3 regions of the Cupriavidus sp. FW305-46 genome follow, and region 3 is predicted to be linked to each of the others. Evidence: predicted binding sites of a transcription regulator. Region 3 holds the regulator's gene; each other region holds the start of a gene.
What was found. Region 3 encodes sigma-54, which starts transcription at its own class of promoters, with help from an activator protein. Its sites were predicted from a motif close to TGGCANGNAANCTGCTTT; they were not measured.
Positions count from the first base shown of each region.

Region 1: urtA (urea ABC transporter substrate-binding protein) is a predicted target of sigma-54. The motif match lies at 3,937-3,954, and genes of this name have one in related genera.
Region 2: AC3WON_RS02245 (GTP cyclohydrolase II) is a predicted target of sigma-54. The motif match lies at 2,474-2,491, and genes of this name have one in related genera.

Region 1 covers NZ_JBYSZI010000024.1:39,128-46,018, forward strand. Annotated here, with positions in the region: gene cyoA (ubiquinol oxidase subunit II) at 1-652, shown strand, start outside; gene cyoB (cytochrome o ubiquinol oxidase subunit I) at 661-2,634, shown strand; gene cyoC (cytochrome o ubiquinol oxidase subunit III) at 2,640-3,284, shown strand; gene cyoD (cytochrome o ubiquinol oxidase subunit IV) at 3,284-3,652, shown strand; gene urtA (urea ABC transporter substrate-binding protein) at 4,008-5,264, shown strand; gene urtB (urea ABC transporter permease subunit UrtB) at 5,420-6,891, shown strand, end outside.
Region 2 covers NZ_JBYSZI010000003.1:55,269-62,159, reverse strand. Annotated here, with positions in the region: gene AC3WON_RS02250 (URC4/urg3 family protein) at 1-1,181, opposite strand, end outside; gene AC3WON_RS02245 (GTP cyclohydrolase II) at 1,178-2,416, opposite strand; gene AC3WON_RS02240 (acyltransferase family protein) at 2,693-3,793, opposite strand; gene AC3WON_RS02235 (substrate-binding domain-containing protein) at 4,444-5,541, shown strand; gene AC3WON_RS02230 (ABC transporter substrate-binding protein) at 5,595-6,617, shown strand; gene AC3WON_RS02225 (ABC transporter permease) at 6,725-6,891, shown strand, end outside.
Region 3 covers NZ_JBYSZI010000040.1:2,402-9,292, reverse strand. Annotated here, with positions in the region: gene lptC (LPS export ABC transporter periplasmic protein LptC) at 1-225, shown strand, start outside; gene lptA (lipopolysaccharide transport periplasmic protein LptA) at 293-943, shown strand; gene lptB (LPS export ABC transporter ATP-binding protein) at 1,012-1,812, shown strand; gene AC3WON_RS19550 (RNA polymerase factor sigma-54) at 1,947-3,428, shown strand; gene hpf (ribosome hibernation-promoting factor, HPF/YfiA family) at 3,477-3,827, shown strand; gene ptsN (PTS IIA-like nitrogen regulatory protein PtsN) at 4,284-4,739, shown strand; gene hprK (HPr(Ser) kinase/phosphatase) at 4,821-5,792, shown strand; gene AC3WON_RS19530 (PsiF family protein) at 5,955-6,347, shown strand; gene rapZ (RNase adapter RapZ) at 6,466-6,891, shown strand, end outside.

The DNA.
Region 1 (6,891 bases), on a different contig from region 3:
CACCTGGAAGTCCTCGCACGACCTGGACCCGTACAAGCCGCTCGAATCCAGCAAGAAGCCGGTCACCGTCGAGGTGGTGGCGCTGAACTGGAAGTGGCTGTTCATCTATCCGGAACTGAAGATCGCCACGGTCAACCAGATCGCCTTCCCGGTCGACACCCCGGTGAACTTCAAGATCACCTCGGATTCGATCATGAATTCGTTCTTCATCCCGCAACTGGGCAGCCAGGTATACGCCATGGCAGGGATGGAGACCAAGCTGCACCTGATCGCCAACGAAGCCGGCTCTTACGACGGCGTGTCCGCCAACTACAGCGGCGGCGGCTTCTCGGGCATGAAGTTCAAGGCGGTCGCCATGTCGAACTATGAGTTCGACCAGTGGGTCGCCAAGGTTCGCGCCTCGTCCACCGAACTGGGCGTTGAAGGCTACAAGACGCTGGCACAACCCAGCGAGAAGGAGCCGGTCACGTACTACGGCAAGGTGGAAGACAAGCTCTTCCACAACATCCTGCACAAGTACATGGACCACAGCGGCACGGCGCTCGCCGCCGACGGGTTCAAGGGCGGCCCGATCTGCACGTCGCGCAACACCCTCGGTGAAGAGCAGCTGTCGATGACCACGCCTGTGAAGGCGCTGGGCGCGCAATCCTAGGAGCAATGATGTTTGGCAAGTTGAGTTTGTCGGCGATTCCGTTTCATGAGCCGATCATCATGGTCGTTCTGGCCGGCGTCGCCCTGGGCGGTGCCGCGCTGCTAGGCGCGATCACCTATTTCAAGAAGTGGGGCTACCTCTGGAACGAGTGGTTCACCTCGGTCGACCACAAGAAGATCGGCGTGATGTACTGCCTGGTCGCGCTGATCATGCTGCTGCGCGGCTTCGCCGACGCGGTCATGATGCGCACCCAGCTGGCGCTCGCCACCAATGGCGCGACCGGCGTGCTGCCGCCCGAGCACTACGACCAGATCTTCACCGCCCACGGCGTGATCATGATCTTCTTCGTGGCCATGCCGCTGATGACCGGCCTGATGAACCTGGTCGTGCCGCTGCAGATCGGCGCGCGCGACGTGGCCTTCCCGTTCCTGAACACGCTGTCGTTCTGGCTGTTCGTGTCGGGCGCCATGCTGGTCAATGTCTCGCTGGGCGTCGGTGAATTCGCCAAGACCGGCTGGCTGGCCTACCCGCCGCTGTCGGGCCTGGACTTCAGCCCGGGCGTGGGGGTGGACTACTACCTCTGGAGCTTGCAGATCTCGGGCCTGGGCACCTTGCTGACCGGCGTGAACTTCCTGGTGACGATCCTGCGCATGCGCGCGCCGGGCATGACGCTGATGCGCATGCCGGTGTTCACCTGGACCGCGCTGTGCACCAACGTGCTGATCGTGGCTGCCTTCCCGGTGCTGACCGTGACCCTGGCGCTGCTGGGCCTGGACCGCTACGTCGGTACCCACTTCTTCACGAACGACGGTGGCGGCAACGCCATGATGTACGTGAACCTGATCTGGATCTGGGGCCACCCCGAGGTGTACATCCTGATCCTGCCGGCGTTCGGCATCTTCTCTGAAGTGATCGCCACGTTCTCGGGCAAGAAGCTGTTCGGCTACAAGGGCATGGTGTACGCGACCGCCGCGATCATGGTGCTGTCGTTCATCGTGTGGCTGCACCACTTCTTCACGATGGGCTCGGGCGCCAACGTCAACGCGTTCTTCGGCATCACCACCATGATCATCTCCATCCCGACCGGGGTGAAGATCTTCAACTGGCTGTTCACCATGTACCGCGGCCGGGTCCAGATGACCTCGCCGGTGCTGTGGACGCTGGGCTTCATGATCACCTTCGTGATCGGCGGCATGACCGGCGTGCTGATGGCCGTGCCGGCCGCTGACTTCGTGCTGCACAACAGCCTGTTCCTGATCGCCCACTTCCACAACGTGATCATCGGCGGCGTGCTGTTCGGCTACCTGGCCGGCATCACCTACTGGTGGCCGAAGGCGTTCGGCTTCACGCTGAACGAGCGGCTGGGCAAGTGCGCCTTCTGGTGCTGGCTGGTCGGCTTCTACTTCGCCTTCATGCCGCTGTACGTGCTGGGCCTGATGGGCATGACCCGCCGCCTGAACCACACCGACAACCCGGCCTGGACGCCGTGGCTGTACCTGGCCGTGGTCGGCGTGGTGTTCGTGGCGCTGGGCATCTTCTTCCAGGTGCTGCAGATCGTGGTGTCGATCCGCGACCGCAAGAAGCTGGCCGACGTGACCGGCGACCCGTGGGGCGGCCGCACCCTGGAGTGGGCCACCTCGTCGCCGCCGCCGTTCTACAACTTCGCGCACACCCCGGTGGTGCGTGACCTGGACGCGTTCTCCGACATGAAGGCCCGTGGCGAGACGCTGCCGACCGAAGGCTACGAGAAGATCCACATGCCCAAGAACACGGGCGCGGGCTTCATCATCGGCGCCTTCAGCCTGGTGTTCGGCTTTGCCCTGACCTGGCATATCTGGTGGATGGCCATCGTTGGCCTGGTGGGCATGGTGTGGGCGTTCATCCACCGCAGCAACGACGACCATATCGACTACTACGTGCCGGCCACCGAGGTCGAGCAGATCGAAACGCGCCATCTGCAGCGCATTGCTTCGCAAGCCTGAGAACCATGTCGACTCAAGTCCTAGACCGCATCCCCGCGCAGGCCGGCGCACCGGCCAAAGCCGACGCGCATGGCCATGACCATGCGCACCACGATACCAGTGCCAATACGGTGTATGGCTTCTGGATCTACCTGATGAGCGACTGCATCATCTTCGCCGGACTGTTCGCGGCCTTCGCCGTGCTGCGCGGCGAACTGGCAGGCGGCCCGTCGGCGAAGGAGCTGTTCGAGCTCAACTACGTGCTGGTGGAGACCTTCATCCTGCTGTTCTCCTCGATCACGTACGGCATGGCGATGATCTCGCTGCAGAACCGCAGCCTGAGCCGCGTGCAGGTGTGGCTCGGCATCACGTTCCTGCTGGGCGCGGCATTCATGGCGATGGAAATCAACGAATTCCATCACCTGATCGCCGAAGGCGCCGGCCCGGGCCGCAGCGCGTTCCTGTCGTCGTTCTTCACGCTGGTCGGCACCCACGGCCTGCACGTCGCCAGCGGCATGCTGTGGATGATCGTGCTGATGTGGCAACTGTCGAAGAAGGGCATCACCCCGACCCTGAGCAAGCGCCTGATGTGCCTGTCGCTGTTCTGGCACTTCCTGGACGTGGTCTGGATCGGCGTGTTTACCGTGGTCTACCTGATGGGACATCTGTGATGGCACAACACAACGCACCGGCGGCGCACGGCGCCCACGATTCGCACGACTCGCACGCGGGTCATGACACCCACGCCAGCTTCAAGTCGTACGCAATCGGCTTCATCCTGGCCGTGATCCTGACCGTGGTCCCGTTCAAGCTCGTGATGGACGGCAGCATGGACAAGGGCACCATCCTCTGGATCATCCTCGGCATGGCCGCGGTCCAGATCCTGGTCCACCTGAAGTACTTCCTGCACCTGGACACGTCGTCCGAGCAGCGCAGCAACGTGATCGCGCTGCTGTTCACGGCGCTGATCCTGGTGATCGTGGTGGCGGGTTCGCTGTGGATCATGCACAACCTGAATGCCAACATGATGGTGATGTAAGGACCAACGTCCTGGCATCGAGAGCGGGGCCCTGCAAGGGGCCCCGTTTTTTTTGCCCGTCGCCTGCCTTGGGGCATGACGCCCGGCCTTGGTGCGGGGACGCGCAGCGCCTGGTGCCTTGCGCATGCCGCCCGCACGGAATTGCGCAGATGCACGGGAGTGGTGCGTGCGCCGCCCGCACTGTTCTGGTGCGGATGCGCGATCGTGGGCGGCGGCAGCGCCTGCGCGCCGCGCCAGCACGCCATCTGCCGGGGGTGCGGTGGGTATCAGGCGGCCTGCCTCCATGGCACGCTAGTTGCAGAAGCATCACCCGGGGAGCGTAGTCCCTGACTAACACCATAAACGGGAGCTGCAAATGCAACGACGTGACATGCTGAAGCTGTCGGCGATAGCCGCCGCGGCAATGATCGGTACCAGCCCGCTGGCCATGGCGCAGTCCAAGGAACCGATCAAGGTCGGTATCCTGCACTCGCTGTCCGGCACCATGGCCATTTCGGAGACGTCGCTGAAGGACGTGGCCCTGATGACCATCGACGAGATCAACAAGAGCGGCGGCGTGCTGGGGCGCAAGCTGGAGCCGGTGGTGGTGGATCCCGCCTCGAACTGGCCGCTGTTCGCGGAAAAGGCGCGCCAGCTGATCACCAAGGACAAGGTCGCGGTGACCTTCGGCTGCTGGACCTCGGTGTCGCGCAAATCCGTGCTGCCGGTCTACGAAGAGCTGAACTCGCTGCTGTTCTACCCGGTGCAGTATGAAGGCGAAGAGATGTCGAAGAACGTCTTCTACACCGGTGCAGCGCCCAACCAGCAGGCCATTCCGGCGGTGGAATACCTGATGAGCAAGGAAGGCGGCGGCGCCAAGCGCTTCTTCCTGCTGGGCACGGACTACGTCTACCCGCGCACCACCAACAAGATCCTGCGCGCCTTCCTGAAGAGCAAGGGCGTGGCCGACAAGGACATCGAAGAGGTCTACACCCCATTTGGCCACAGCGACTACCAGACCATCGTCGCCAATATCAAGAAGTTCTCGCAGGGCGGCAAGACCGCGGTGATCTCCACCATCAACGGCGACTCCAACGTGCCGTTCTACAAGGAGCTTGGCAACGCCGGGCTGAAGGCCAAGGACGTGCCGGTGGTGGCGTTCTCGGTGGGTGAGGAGGAACTGCGCGGCATCGATACCAAGCCGCTGGTGGGCCACCTGGCCGCATGGAATTACTTCATGTCGGTCAAGAACCCCGAGAACGACGCCTTTCGCAAGCAGTGGGCGGCATGGGTCAAGGCCAACAACCTGCCCGGCGGCGACAAGCGTGTGACCAACGACCCGATGGAAGCCACCTACGTGGGCATCCATATGTGGGCGCAGGCCGTGAAGAAGGCCGGCACCACCGACACCAACAAGGTGCGCGCCGCCATGTACGGCCAGACCTTCAAGGCACCGGACGGCTTCACGCTGACCATGGGCGAGAACCACCACCTGTACAAGCCGGTGATGATCGGCGAAGTGAAGGGCGACGGCCAGTTCTCGGTGGTGTGGAAGACGCCGAAGGCGGTGCGCGCGCAGCCGTGGAGCCCGTTCATCGCGGGTAACGAAGGCAAGCCGGACAAGGTGATGTAAGCAAGCCGGGCCACCCGCTGCCGGTTGGCTCCCCTCTCCCGCTTGCGGGAGAGGGGCTGGGGGAGAGGGCAGGCGCTTGCCAGCCAGATGGCACTCGCTTCGTCATGGACACCTGCCTTCTCCCCAAACACTCATTCCGCAACTCGCCAGCACCTATGCGCAATCCCTTATCCGTTTCCATCCTGCCATGGCTGCACGCCCTGCTGGCGGCGCTGCTGCTGGCGGCTGCGCCGTGGGCCGCGGCGCTGACGCAGGCCGAGCTGAAGCCGCTGGCCGAAGACGACTTCGATGCCAAGACCGCGGCGCTGACCGCGCTGGCCAAGGCCTCGCCGGAACAGGCCGGTCCGATCCTGAAGGCCTTGCAGGACGACGCGCTGCAATATGCGCCGTCGGTCGGCATGGTGCGCCAGGATGGCGGCAAGACCGTCGATGCCATTACCGGCAAGCCGGTCGCGGTGAAAGCCGACGAGCTCGAATCCCTGACCCTGAACAACAGCCTGCGCGCGCTGGTCGACAGCGCCGCCAGCAGCCTGCTGCTGCAGTCGCCCGATATCGCGGTGCGCGCGCAGGCCATCGCCACGCTGCGCGACCAGCCCGAGAGCGCCTCGCGCGCCGCGGTCGAAGCCGCGCGCAAGAACGAGGCCGATGCCGGCCTGCGCACCAGCCTGGACGTGATCTGGGCCAACCTGGTGCTGGCCGAGCCGGCCGACCCCGCAGCGCATGACGCGCGGCTTGAAGCCATCCGCATCCTCGGCAGCGACAGCAACCCGCAGAGCCGCCAGAAGCTGGCGCCGCTGGTGGAGCGCGACAGCGCCGGCAACTACCGCGAGCCCGATGCCGACGTGCGCCTGGCCGCGCAGCAGGCGCTGGACACGCTGCGCAGCGACCAGCGCCGCGCCGAGCTGATCGGCAACCTGTTCGCCGGCCTGAGCCTGGGCAGCGTGCTGCTGCTGGCCGCGCTCGGGCTGGCCATCACCTATGGCCTGATCGGCGTCATCAACATGGCGCACGGTGAATTCCTGATGATCGGCGCCTATGCCACCTACGTGGTGCAGTCGCTGTTCCGCGCCTACGCGCCGGGTGCGTTCGACTGGTACCTGCCGGCGGCGCTGCCGGCCTCGTTCCTGGCCGCCGCGCTGGTGGGCTTCGTGCTGGAGCGGCTGGTGCTGCGCCACCTGTACGGCCGCCCGCTGGAAACGCTGCTGGCCACCTTCGGCGTGAGCCTGCTGCTGATGCAGGCGGTGCGCACGCTGTTCGGCGCGCAGAACGTGGAAGTGGCCAACCCGGCGTGGATGAGCGGCGGCATCGAATGGATGCCGGGCCTGGTGATCCCGTACAACCGCATTGTCATCATCCTGTTCGCGCTGGCGGTGGTGGCGGTGGCGTGGGCGGTGCTGAACCGCACGCGGCTGGGGCTGTTCGTGCGCGCCACCACGCAGAACCGCACCATGGCGGCCTGCGTCGGCGTGCGCACCTGGAAGGTCGACAGCTACGCCTTTGCCTTCGGCGCCGGCATTGCCGGGCTGGGCGGCTGCGCGCTGTCGCAGATCGGCAATGTCGGCCCCGACCTGGGCCAGGCCTACATCATCGATTCGTTCATGGTGGTGGTGCTGGGCGGCGTCGGGCA
Region 2 (6,891 bases), on a different contig from region 3:
GCCTGGCGCACGCCGTCGGCCACCAGGTCCAGGCCGGTCACGGTCAGCGCGCGCCATTCGACGATCACGGGCTCATCCACCGCATGCGGCACGGCGGCAAAGCCGGGGTCGCGCGGCACCATCAGCTCGAAGTCGTAGAGCAGGCCGCCGTTGCGATATTCGGGCAGGCCCGTCAGCGCGTCCAGCCCGGTCACGGTCAGGCCGGCGTCCTCCAGCGGCTCCAGCAGCGAATAGGTCAGCCATTGCGTGAGCTTGTGGAACGGCACCAGCCCGCCCGGCGCGGCCGGATGCCGCCAGCAGTCGCCCAGCGACACGCCTTCGACAATGATCCGCCCCGGCCATACCGGCCCCAGGCCGACCAGCAGCGTGCGCAGCAGGAAGCTGGCGTCGAGCTGCCCGTTGACCGCATGCGCCTTCAGGTAGTCGTACAGGTTGCCCAGCCGCGCCGGCCGGCCGAACAGCGCCGGGGTCGCCTCCATCACCTCGCCCAGGCGGCGCAGCAGGCCGGCGCGGCCTTCCAGCCCCACCAGCGGGTTGTGCTGCGCGACCTGGAAGGCGTGGGCGATGCTGTCGGCATCGATGCGCTGCAGCCGCTCGGCGTCCGCGCGCAGCGGATCGCCCGGCGCGGCCGAGAAGCCGCCGCGCGCGAACAGGTCGAAACTGGCCACGCCCAGCCCTTCCGAGCGCGTCAGCACCAGGTCGCTGGCCGGATCGCGGTAACGCCAGTCAGGGCCGGCACCGGCATCGAGCAACACGCTTGGAATCACCAGGTCGATGCCGATGCGGGCGCGCTCCTCGCGGTGCTCGGGCCCGCTCAGCGCGGCACGCTCGCACAGCACCTGCCAGCGGTCCGCGCGCTGGTCGACGCCGGCGCTTTCAAAATGGCGCCAGCGGCTGTGGTACGGCACCTGCAGGTCCGGATAGCGCTGGCGGATGGTGCTGGCGACATAGTCGGCAATGGCATGCACGCGGTCCGGATGCCAGGTGAAAAGTTCGGACGCGCCGCTGGCCACGTGCTCGGTGACCGCCGCGCAATGCGTGCGCACCGCCTCGGCACACAGCAGCGCCGAAGCGGGATGCCCTTCCGGCACCGGGCTCAGCCAGCCGGCACCCGGCCGCATCTCGTTACCTGTGCCCTGGCGGTCCATGCCGGGCTTGCCATCCTCGGGAAACATCGTCATTCGTTCAACCCCCTGCCCTTTGCCAGGGCCAGTTCGTTCGCATCCGGCGGCGTGTAGTGCGTAAAGTAGCCCGCGGCCACCTTGGCATCGATCTCGACACGGGCGTCGGCGGGAATCAGGGTCTCGGGGATGGCCACCTGCTCGACCACCTCGATGCCCTGCGCCACCAGCGCGCCATGCTTCATGTTGCTCATCGACGCCCAGCGGTCGATGCGGCGGATGCCCAACCAGTGGAACACATCCGGCATCAGCTCCTGGAAACGCATGTCCTGCACGCCTGCCACGCATTCGGTGCGGGCAAAGTAAGTCTCGGCACGGTCGCCGCCCACCTGCCGCTTGCGTGCGTTGTAGACCAGGAACTTGGTCACCTCGCCCAGCGCGCGGCCCTCCTTGCGGTTGTAGACCACCAGCCCGACACCGCCCTGCTGCGCCATCTCGATGCACACCTCGATGCCATGTGCCAGATACGGCCGGCAGGTACAGATGTCTGACCCGAACACATCCGATCCGTTGCATTCATCGTGCACGCGGCAGGCCACGCGGGTTTCGGGCTTGCCCAGCTGGCTCACGTCGCCGAAGAAATACAGCGTCATGCCGCCGATGGGCGGCAGGAACACCTTCAGGTCCGGCCGCGTCACCAGTTCCGGGAACATGCCGCCGGTCTGCTCGAACAGGCTGCGGCGCAGCACGCTTTCCTTGATGCCGAAACGGGCCGCCAGCCCGGGCAGGTACCAGACCGGATCGACCGCAGCCTTGGTCACGCGCACATCGCCGTTGGCATGGAGGATGTCGCCGTCGGGCTTGAGCCGGCCGGCCGCGATGGCCGACATCAGCTCCGGCATGTTGATATGCGCGCGGGTGACGGCGATGGTCGGGCGGATATCCACGCCGGCCGCGATGCGGTCGGCAAACACAGTGGAAACCAGGTGGCCCCAGGGATCCAGCGAGACAATTTTCTCCGGGTCGCCCCACTGCGGATGCGGGCCGATGGCCTCCGCCGGCGCGGTATCGGTCAGGTCGGTGCGATGGTCGCGCTGCAATGCGCCCGCAGCAACCGCCAGGGCCCGGTAGATCGCGTAGGCACCTGCGTGAGTACCGATCACATTGCGCTGCGCCGGATTCGCCAGGCTGGCAATGACCGGCCCGCGCTCGGCCGCCGTGGGGGCGCCCCAGTGGATAGGCTCGGCCGGCTTGTCGCGGCGTGCGTGCGAGGTCAGGACGATATGGTCGGACATGGCACCCTCGGTTCCCGATGGAATCCTGACCAAATGGTCAGGTTTACGATTCCATACTAGGCAACCTTTGTGCCATCGCCCAATGCCGTTTACGCGAGTGTTGCTCCGATGTGTGTGGCGCCGAACGCAAGTTCGGGCGGGCGGCATGCACGCATGGCGTGCAGGCGGCGTGGCATAACGGGTGCACAAGCACCAACAAGAAGCGCGCACGGCCATGCTGGCACGGCGCCGTCCGGGAGAAGCCGTACCACCGCTGCACGACCGTGCCTGCAAACGTTACACGCGTTGCCGGCTGGCGCGGTCGCGGCCGTTGCCCAGCAGCGCACGCAGCGCCGCCAACGGCCGGGCGCTTTCGATGTAGCGATAGAACAACGCGCCGGCCACATTGCTGAGCGCCCATGCTGCAACCATGCCGAGCGCGTTCAGCACCGGCCGGCCTGGCGCCAGGTTCGACACCAGCGCGTTGACCAGCAGGCAGACCGGAAAGTGAACCAGGAACACCGAATAGGAAATGCGCCCGAAGAAGCCGACCACGCGCGCCCGCGGCCAGCGCTCCAGCCAGCCGCCGCGGCGCGCCACCGCCAGCAGCAGCGCAGTGGCCAGCGCCACCGCGATGCGCAGCCGGAAATCGAAGGCCAGCGCCGCCAACGCCACCGCGCCGAGGACCAGCAGCGGCAACACCGGGCGACCGGGGTTGGACGCCCAGTAGGCCAGCGCCCCCATGCCATAGGCGCCGAAGAAGTACAGCGCCCAGATATCCCACGCGGCATCGCGGTTGAACCAGAACAGCGACGCCACTGCCACCAGCGCCACGATGCCAATGCTGACCCCGGCACCCGCCGGCGCTTTCCCGCACGCCGCGGCGCGCGCGGCCCACAGCGCGCCCAGCAGCAGCGCAAACAGCTGCAGGTCGATGGCCACGTACCAGACCCCGGCCGAGAGCGCGTCGACATCGAGCACGTTATGCAGCAACGTCACGTGCGCCAGGAACTGCAGCAGGCCGGGCGGCGCGGGGATCGAATCATGCACCATCCATTGGCGCGCCAGGGCGGCACCGGCGATGCTGAGCAGCAGCGCCGCGGCAAAGGGCACCACCAGCTTCTGGTAGCGCCGCCACAGCACCAGCAGCGGATGCTGGCTGATCTCCAGCCGGCCATGCGGCGCCAGGCTGCGCGCGGCGAGGAAACCGCTGACCACCAGGAAGACCTGCACGGCGATGCGGGCGTAGTCGTACAGCCAGTCCACCAGCCCCGGGGCCAGCCGATACGCGGTATCGGACATCGGGCCATAGAAGGCCAGGTGATGGAGCACGATCAACTGGGAGCTGATTGCTTTCAGGGCGTCAATGCACGGCAGGCGCGACGGACGGGGGCTCATTGTTATAGGAATGTTGCGATTGCACGGAGGGGGCAATTCTACCTGCTTGCACCGACTTCAATATGGCGCGTACGCCACTACATGGAGATTCGTTACACACTGCCCCGGCATGTTGCGAGTTTGCCGTCGCGGCCCAATACACCTGCAGGATAGATACGGGGGACGTCAGGCTTGAACCACTCATTGAAGGGGCGTTTCGTTGTGCGCCAGTAGGCTAAGCTAGATCCAGGATTGCCACTTTGGGGCCGCTTATGCAGCACCGCACGCTCTTCCCCCGCACCGGTCACGCCTTCCGTTGCGGCTTGGCTGAGTGCTCCCTCATCGCCCTTCTGGCCGCGGCCCTGGCGGGATGCGAGGGAGTCCCCCGGGATACCGCGGCGACACCGCCACCGCCGCGTCAGCCGATTGCGCCCAGCGACGACGTGTACCCCGCCCCGACCACGGTACGCGACACGCGACCTACGGTGCGCACTCCGTAGGCGGCGTTTTCCTACGCGGCCGGCATCCGGCCCTTGCACCCGGATGTCATCCCCCTGTCATCCACCCCAAACAAAATGCCATCCAGACAGGGTGCAGACACCCGTCCGCCAGCCGCCTTCTGCGGCAGTGCAGCGACGGAATGTCTTGACGCCCCGTTTTTTCCACCTTCAATGAAAACGTTTTCATCCGGAGCTGCAAGCGTGAATCGCAAAGATCCAGCGGGGGGCAGGCCCGACACGACAGGTGGCGCCACCCTGATCGACGTGGCGCAAGCCGCGCGGGTGTCGCTCGCCACCGCATCGCGCGTGTTCAGCAGCCCGCACCTGGTCCGCGACAGCACGGCGCAGCGCGTGCGCGAGGCGGCGCGCCGGCTCAGCTTTCGCCCCAACCTGCTGGGCAGCAAGCTGCGCGCCCAGCAGACCCGCATGATCGGCGTGATGCTGCCAACGCTGGAAAACGCGGTGTTCGCCGAATGCTGGCACGGCATCGAGGAAGCGGCGCTGGCGGGCGGCTATTCGCCGATGCTGGTCACCAGCGGCTACGATCCGGCGCGCGAATGCGAGCGTGTGGAGTACCTGCTGCGCCATCGCGTGGACGGCATGGTGCTGACCGTGGCCGACGCGGCGCACAGCACGGTGCTGGATCAACTCGACGGCGAGGGCGTGCCCTACGTGCTGGCGTACAACCAGGCCGGACCGCGCAGCCGGCGTCATTCGGTATCGGTGGACAACCGGCGCAGCGCCTGCGCCGGCGTGGAGGCCCTGATCGCCGCCGGGCACCGCCGCATCGCCGTGGTATCGGGCGCCTTCGTCGCCTCGGACCGCGCGCGCCAGCGCTTTGCCGGCTATCAGGACGCCATGCGCGCGCACGGGCTAAGGCCCGCCACGCCAGTCTGCCTGCCATCGCACACCGCCAGCAATGCCGAACAGATCCGCGCGCTGGTCCGGGCAAACGATGCGCCCACCGCCTTTTTCTGCACCAATGACCTGCTGGCCATCGGCGTGATCTCCGACCTCAGGCGCCTCGGCCTGAGCGTGCCGCGCGACATCTCCGTGCTGGGCTATGACGGTATCGCGCTGGGCAGCGTGGTCGAACCGCCGCTGGCCACCGTCGTGCAACCCAATGCGGAGATCGGCGCCAGCGCCGTCGGCCGGCTGCTTGCCTGGCTGCACGATGGCGGACGAGCCTCGGCGGCGCTGGCGCGCGTCACGCTGCTGCCGCACGCACTGCGCGTCAACGGCACCGTGGCCGCTCCGCCGTCACCGTAACCGCGTGCGCATGTTGCATTCCCCACCCCCTGTCCTCAACCAAGGAGCCTCTCATGCAACCTATTCCTTCCTGGCGCCGCCCGCTGCGCTGGATTGCCCTGGCGCTAAGCGCTGCCGCGTTCAGCCAGGGCGTGGCCGCCCAGACCGCGATCTGCTACAACTGCCCGCCCGAATGGGCCGACTGGGCGGCACAGATCCGCGCCATCAAGGAAAAGACCGGCGTTGCCGTGCCGCTGGACAACAAGAACTCCGGCCAGTCGCTGGCGCAGCTGGTCGCCGAGAAAGCCAGCCCGGTGGCCGACGTGGTCTACTACGGCGTGACCTTCGGCATCCAGGCCAAAAAGGATGGCGTCACCGCCGCCTACAAGCCCGCCCACTGGAACGACATTCCCGACGGCCTGAAAGACCCGCAGGGCAACTGGTTCGCCATCCATTCCGGCACGCTGGGCTTCATGGTCAATGTCGACGCGCTGCGCGGCAAGCCGGTGCCGCAGTCATGGGCCGACCTGCTCAAGCCCGAGTACAAGGGCCTGGTCGGCTATCTCGACCCCGCCAGCGCCTTCGTAGGCTATGTGGGCGCAGTCGCGGTCAACCAGGCCATGGGCGGCACGCTCGACAACTTCGGCCCGGCCTTCAAGTATTTCAAGGACCTGCAGAAAAACCAGCCGATCGTGCCCAAGCAGACCGCTTATGCGCGCGTGCTGTCCGGTGAAATCCCTATCCTGCTCGATTACGACTTCAACGCCTATCGCGCCCGCTACAAGGATCACGCCAACGTTGCCTTCGTGATCCCCAGGGAGGGCTCAGTGGTGGTTCCCTACGTGATGAGCCTGGTCAACAAGGCGCCGCATGAGGCCGAAGGCCGCAAGGTGCTCGACTTCGTGCTGTCCGACGCCGGCCAGGCGCTGTGGGCCAACGCCTACCTGCGCCCGGTGCGCGCCGGCGTGGTGCCTAAGGAAGTACAGGCGCGTTTCCTGCCGGCCACCGAATACGCACGGGCCAAGGCGGTGGACTTCGGCAAGATGGCCGACGTGCAAAAGGCGTTCAGCGAGCAGTATCTGAAGGAAGTGCGCTGACGACTGGCGATGGTGTCACCCGCCTGATGGTTGTCTCCCCGCAAAGGGGGAGACAACCGGGCGGCTCACCCAAACCATCGCCCCCCCCCCATCACCCCGTCGCTGCCATGACAAACCGATCCCCCTCCCTCTTCCTGTTCGCCTTGCCGGCACTGGTGGTCTTCCTGACCTTCTTCTGCCTGCCGATGGCGCGGCTCCTGGCGGTCAGCATCAACGGCGAGCAAGGCGCGGGCGTGTACTGGACCGTGGTCTCCAGTCCGCGCTACCTGCACAG
Region 3 (6,891 bases):
GTGTCCAAGGACCCGCAGCTGACCGCCGCATCCAGTTATTTCCAGCTGCTGGTCAATGACGACATCGTCAAGACCGACAAGCCGGTCAAGCTGACGCGCGGGCCGTCGGTGATGACCGCCAACGGCCTGATCTTCAACAACGTCACGCGCGAAGTACAATTGCTCGGCAATGTACGCGGCACCATCATCACCGGGCCGACCCCGGGCCGCGCGCCGGGGTCCTGAGCCCCGGCCCGGGGGCCGCACCAACCCGCACCAACGTACCCAGACGCCCTCAAGCAACCCTGCCAACATGACTGCTTCCCTGACGACATCGTCCCGTCGACGCACCGCCCCGGCCCTGCTCGCCCTGGCCATGGCCTTCGGCCTGCTGGCCCAGCCCGCCCTGGCCGAGCGCGCGGACCGCGACAAGCCGATGGTGCTGGAGGCGGACAACGCCAGCTACGACGACGTCAAGCAGATCTATACGCTGACCGGCAACGTGGTGCTGACCAAGGGCACCATGATCCTGAAGTCCGACGCCGCCGAACTGCGCACCGATCCCGAGGGCTACCAGTTCGCGGTGGCCACCGCCAAGCCGGGCAAGCAGGCCTACATCCGGCAGAAGCGCGAAGGCGTCGACGAATACATCGACGGCTGGGGCGACCGCATCGAGTACGACGGCAAGCAGGAGTACTCCAAGCTGATCGGCAATGCCCGCATGGCGCGCCTGCAGGGCGCCAAGCAGGTCGACGAGATCCGCGGCGCGGTGCTGACCTACGACAGCCGCAAGGAGTTCTACACGGCTGCCGGCGGCGGCAGCGGCGACGCCGCGGCCGCCAATCCGTCCGGCCGCGTACGCGCGGTGCTGTCGCCGCGCCAGGACCAGAAGGCCGGCGCCACGGGCAGCAGCGGCTCGCCGCTGGACCTGAAGCCAGCGCCCGCGCCTGCCAACAAACCCTGACGCCTGGCGCCGGCTGCGTGCATCGCATGCGGCCGGCGCCGGAAACGCCTGAACGCCAGACTGTGCCAATGACCGATACCGCAACCATCGCCGACAAGCCTTCCGTCGAAGCCTCCACCGTCCTTGCCGGCGGCAGCACCCTGGTCGTGCGCCACCTGAAGAAGCGCTATGGCTCGCGCACGGTGGTCAAGGACGTCTCGCTCGACGTGAAGAGCGGCGAGGTGGTCGGCCTGCTCGGGCCCAACGGCGCGGGCAAGACCACGTCGTTCTACATGATCGTGGGCCTGGTGGCGCTGGACGAAGGCGATATCGTGCTCGACGGCGACCACATCAGCGGCCTGCCGATCCACGAGCGCGCGCGCATGGGGCTGTCGTACCTGCCGCAGGAAGCCTCGGTATTCCGCAAGCTCAACGTCGAAGAGAACATCCGCGCGGTGCTGGAGCTGCAGCTGGACAAGGGCAAGCCGCTGGCCAAGGCCGAGATCGAGCGCCGCCTCGATTCGCTGCTCGACGACCTGCAGATCGCGCACCTGCGCAACAACCCGGCGCTGTCGCTGTCGGGCGGCGAGCGCCGCCGCGTGGAAATCGCGCGCGCGCTGGCGTCGTCGCCGCGCTTCATCCTGCTGGACGAACCCTTCGCCGGCGTGGACCCGATCGCCGTGGGCGAGATCCAGCGCATCGTCAGCTTCCTCAAGGCGCGCAATATCGGCGTGCTGATCACCGACCACAACGTGCGCGAGACGCTCGGCATCTGCGACCACGCCTACATCATCAGCGAAGGCACGGTGCTGGCCGCGGGCCAGCCCGAGGAAATCATCGCCAATGACGCAGTGCGGCGCGTCTACCTGGGCGAGAACTTCCGCATGTGATGCAGCGGCCTGCCATGGAGCGGCAGGCCTATTCGCGGGCGCACGTGGGCCTGCCACAGCCAGCAGCGATCAGACCGCATAAGCGATAGCAATTTCCGTTCCAACAACGGAAAGATGCGCATAGAATAGGTCGCATGAAACCGTCGCTACAGCTCCGCCTTTCCCAGCATCTGGCCCTGACCCCGCAACTGCAGCAGTCGATCCGGCTGCTGCAGCTTTCCACGCTGGAACTGCAGCAAGAGGTCGAACAGGCGCTGACGGAAAACCCTCTGCTCGAACGTGAGAACGACTGGATCGAAAGCCCGCTGCGCGTTGCGGCCGACGGCTCGGTCAACCTGCAGAGCGCACCGGCGCCCGCGCCGGCAGAGCCGCAGGGCAATGGCGAGGCCCGCGCCGATGGCGCGGCTGACGACGACAGCTATGGCGACAGCGGCAACGGCGACGACTATGGCAGCGGCGACTGGAGCCTGGACGACTTTGCCCGCCGCCCCCAGGGCGACGAGGATGAAAAAACGCCGATGCAGCTGCGTGAAGCCGAGCCCACGCTGCGCGAGTACCTGATGGAACAGCTCACGCCGCTGAAGATCTCCGCGCGCGACAAGGGCCTGGCCATCTTCCTGATCGAATCACTCGACGATGATGGCTACCTGAGCGCATCGCTTGAGGAGATCTGCACGGAGTTGCCGGAAGAACTCGAGTTCGAGATCGAGGAAGTCCACGCCATCCTCACGCTGCTGCAGAGCTTCGACCCGCCCGGCGTGGGCGCGCGCAACGCCGCCGAGTGCCTGGCCCTGCAGTTGCGGCGCCTGACGCACCCGCAGCGCGAACTGGCCCTGAACATCGTGACCAACCACCTGGAGTTGCTCGCAGTACGCGACTACACGCGGCTGAAGAAGGCGCTGCAGGTCGATGAAGCGGCGCTGAAGTCCGCACACGAACTGATCCGCTCGCTGGCGCCCTACCCCGGCCATGCATACAGCCGCCCGGAGGCGGACTTCGTGGTGCCGGACGTGTTCGTGCGCAAGGGTGGCGGCGGCTGGATCGCGCAGCTCAATCCGGATGTGATGCCGAGGCTGCGCATCAATGACATGTATGCACAAATCCTGCGTGGCGCGAAGGGTGAGTCCGGCACCGCCGGGCTGCAGCAGAAGCTGCAGGAGGCGCGCTGGCTGATCAAGAACATCCAGCAGAGGTTCGACACAATCCTGCGTGTCTCGCAGGCCATTGTCGAGCGTCAAAAGAACTTTTTCAGCCACGGCGAAATCGCCATGCGCCCCTTGGTTTTGCGGGAGATTGCCGATACACTGGGTTTACACGAGTCAACCATCTCCCGGGTGACGACCAATAAATATATGGCAACGCCGATGGGTACTTTCGAACTGAAGTACTTCTTCGGCAGCCACGTGTCCACCGAAACCGGTGGCGCGGCTTCATCAACGGCCATCCGCGCCTTGATCAAGCAACTGATAGGAGCCGAAGACCCGAGGAATCCCCTTTCCGACAGTCGCATTGCCGAACTGCTGGGCGAACAAGGCTTCGTTGTCGCACGCCGCACCGTTGCCAAGTATCGCGAAGCCCTGAAGATCCCCGCAGTCAATCTCCGCAAGTCTTTGTAGCCGAGCCCACCGCCTGCCTGGTGAGGCTCTTTCAGAAGGAGAAGCGCTATGAACTTCAAGATCAGTGGACACCACCTGGACATCACGCCCCCTCTGCGTGAGTACGTGGAAACGAAGCTGGAGCGAATCGTCAGGCATTTCGATCAAGTCATTGGCGTTAGTGTGCTGCTCTCTGTCGACAACCATAAGGAAAAGGACCGGCGTCAGTACGCGGAAATCAATCTACATCTCAAGGGCAAGGACATCTTTGTCGAAGCGCATCACGAAGACCTGTATGCAGCGATCGACGCACTCGTCGACAAGCTGGACCGTCAGGTGATCCGCTACAAGGATCGCGTGCAAGGCCACGACCGCGAAGCGGTCAAGTACCAGATGGCCGCAGCGCAAATGCAGCAATGACCGTGCCCGGCAGCCCCGCAGCGGGCTGCTGAATCAGGATTGAACAGGCAAGCCGCGCCATGAAGCGCGGCTTTTTTGCGCCCTCGCGTTCCCGGTTGCCGCCGGCATGCCGCGCCCGCACTGGCGGCGCGGCCCGGCTGTGGCGCCGGAGCCAATGCTTTTCACCCGAATGAGCAAGGGTGTTCGCAAGCGCTGCGCCAAGGTGTATGCTGCGCCATACAAAGAGAGGGAATCCTGGCCGTGCCCCGCACCGGTGCACCGGCTCCCCGCCGCGGAGGCACGATTGCATCACCATGTATCGTTCTGCACCGGCTTGCCCCGTTGCGCTGCACAATGCGGGAGTAGTCGCTGCTCTATAATGGGCCGGACGCCTCCGGCCAGGCCAACGGCAGGCCGGAGCCAGCCCACTGCCCGGCGGGGCGGTCCGCCCGCTAACTGAAATCCTGCGCATCGCCCATGAATCGTTTGGCCAAATTGCTGCCACCCGGCAACATCACCCTCGACGTCAGCGTCACCAGCAAGAAGCGTGTGTTCGAGCAGGCCGGGCTCCTCTTCGAGAACAACCATGGTGTGGCGCGCGCCATCGTGACGGACAACCTGTTCGCGCGCGAGTCGCTTGGATCCACCGGCCTGGGCGCCGGCGTGGCAATCCCGCACGGCCGCATCAAGGGCCTGAAGCAGCCGCTGGCCGCGTTCATGCGCCTGGCCGAACCAATTCCGTTCGAATCTCCCGATGGCAAGCCGGTATCGCTGCTGATCTTCCTGCTGGTGCCCGAACAGGCTACGCAGCAGCACCTGGAAATCCTGTCCGAAATCGCGCAACTGCTTTCCGACCGCGACATGCGTGAAGGGCTGGCCACGCTGCCCACGCCCGATGCCGTCCATCAGTTGCTGATCGCATGGCATCCCTGATCCCCTGACCCCTCAAGCGGGCCGGCACCAGACCGGGCAGGCGCCGAGGCGCTTCGCAAACCGCCCCACCAGTCATACCGCATGGAACTCACCGGCGTCACCTCCCAGTCCATCTTCGACGACAACGCAGCCGACATCAAACTCTCGTGGGTGGCCGGCCTGGAAGGTGCGGACCGCGCCTTCGACGTGGAGTTCGCCCGCGAAGCCACCTCCGCCGCCGACCTGGTGGGCCACCTGAACCTGATCCACCCCAACCGCATCCAGGTGCTCGGCAAGCCCGAGATCACTTATTACCAGCGGCTCGACGACGAGACCCGCAAGCGCCAGATGGGCGAGCTGATCCTGCTGGAGCCGCCCTTCCTGGTGATCGCCGACGGCATGGAGCCGCCGCCCGACCTGGAACTGCGCTGCACGCGCTCGTCCACGCCGCTGTTCACCACGCCGGTGTCGTCGGCCGCGGTGATCGACCACCTGCGCCTGTACCTGTCGCGTATCTCCGCGCCGCGCGTGACCATGCACGGGGTATTCCTCGACATCCTGGGCATGGGCGTGCTGATCATGGGCGAATCGGGCCTGGGCAAGAGCGAACTGGGCCTGGAACTGATCTCGCGCGGCCACGGGCTGGTAGCCGACGATGCCGTAGACTTCGTGCGCCTGGGGCCGGATTTCATCGAAGGCCGCTGCCCGCCGCTGCTGCAGAACCTGCTTGAAGTACGCGGCCTGGGCCTGCTCGACATCAAGACCATCTTCGGTGAGACCGCGGTGCGCCGGAAGATGAAGATCAAGCTGGTGGTGCAGCTGGTGCGTCGCAATGACGGCGAGTTCGAGCGGCTGCCGCTCGATTCGCAATACCTCGACGTGCTGGGCCTGCCGATCCACATGGTCAAGATCCAGGTGGCGGCCGGGCGCAACCTGGCCGTGCTGGTCGAGGCCGCGGTGCGCAACACCATCCTGCGCCTGCGCGGCATCGATACGCTGCGCGACTTCATGGACCGGCAGCGCGCCGCGATGCAGGCCGATGCGGTTTCGCGCGGCCAGGGCCGCCTGCTCTGAGCGCCAGCGTTTTCATTTGCTTACAACGACGTTGACGCAGAACGTCAACGTTCTTCAGGCATGCTCCGTTTTGTGCTGTAATGGGCATCGCGCCCGTTACGGAAGCTGCAACGCCGGCAATGGCGCGCGGCCATGAAGTTTTCCACACCCAGGAGAGCAAGCATGAAGAAACTGATCGCGATGTGCGCGCTGGTCACCCCGATGATCGCCGCCAGCGCATTTGCGCAGACCACTGCCACGCCGGCAACCCCCGCCACGCCAGCCAAGCCAGCGGCCACCGCCCCGGCAACACCAGCCATGCCTGCCACGCCTGCCACCCCGGCTAACCCGGACAAGCCCGCAGCCAATTCCCAGCAGGACAAGATGAAGGCCTGCAATACGCAAGCCGCCGGCAAGAAGGGCGACGAACGCAAGGCGTTCATGAAGGAATGCCTGTCCAAGGGCGCATCCAAGACCCAGCAGGAGAAAATGGCCTCCTGCAGCAAGTCGGGCAAGGGCAAGAAGGGCGACGAATACAAGGCCTACATGAAGGAATGCCTGTCCAAGGCAGCCTGAGCCGCAACCAGCTCAGCAAGCTGACGCCAAAAGCATGGCGAACCGCGAGGTTCGCCATGCTTGCTTTTGCGCGTGGTGTCATGACGCCTTCATCACGTGATGCTATGCTTCAGGTGCTATGCGCATCATCCTCATCACCGGCATATCCGGTTCCGGCAAGTCCGTCGCACTGAACGTGCTCGAAGACGCAGGCTACTACTGCGTGGACAACCTGCCGGCTCAGTTCATCCCGGAACTGACCCGCTATCTCGACAGCCAGGGCTATACGCACCTGGGCGTCGCCACTGACATCCGCAGCCGCGAGTCGCTCGACCAGTTGCCCGACACCGTGCGCGCGCTGGCCGCGGAGCACCAGGTCGAGGTGGTGTTCCTGACCGCCAGCACCGATGCACTGGTGCAGCGCTACTCCGAGACGCGCCGCCGCCACCCGCTCTCGGTCCGTACCGACGGCGTGCCGGGCCCGGGCGGTGAACCCGCCTTCAACGACACCGCGCTGATGGAAGCGATCGAGATGGAGCGCGCGCTGCTGAGCCCGCTGGCCGAG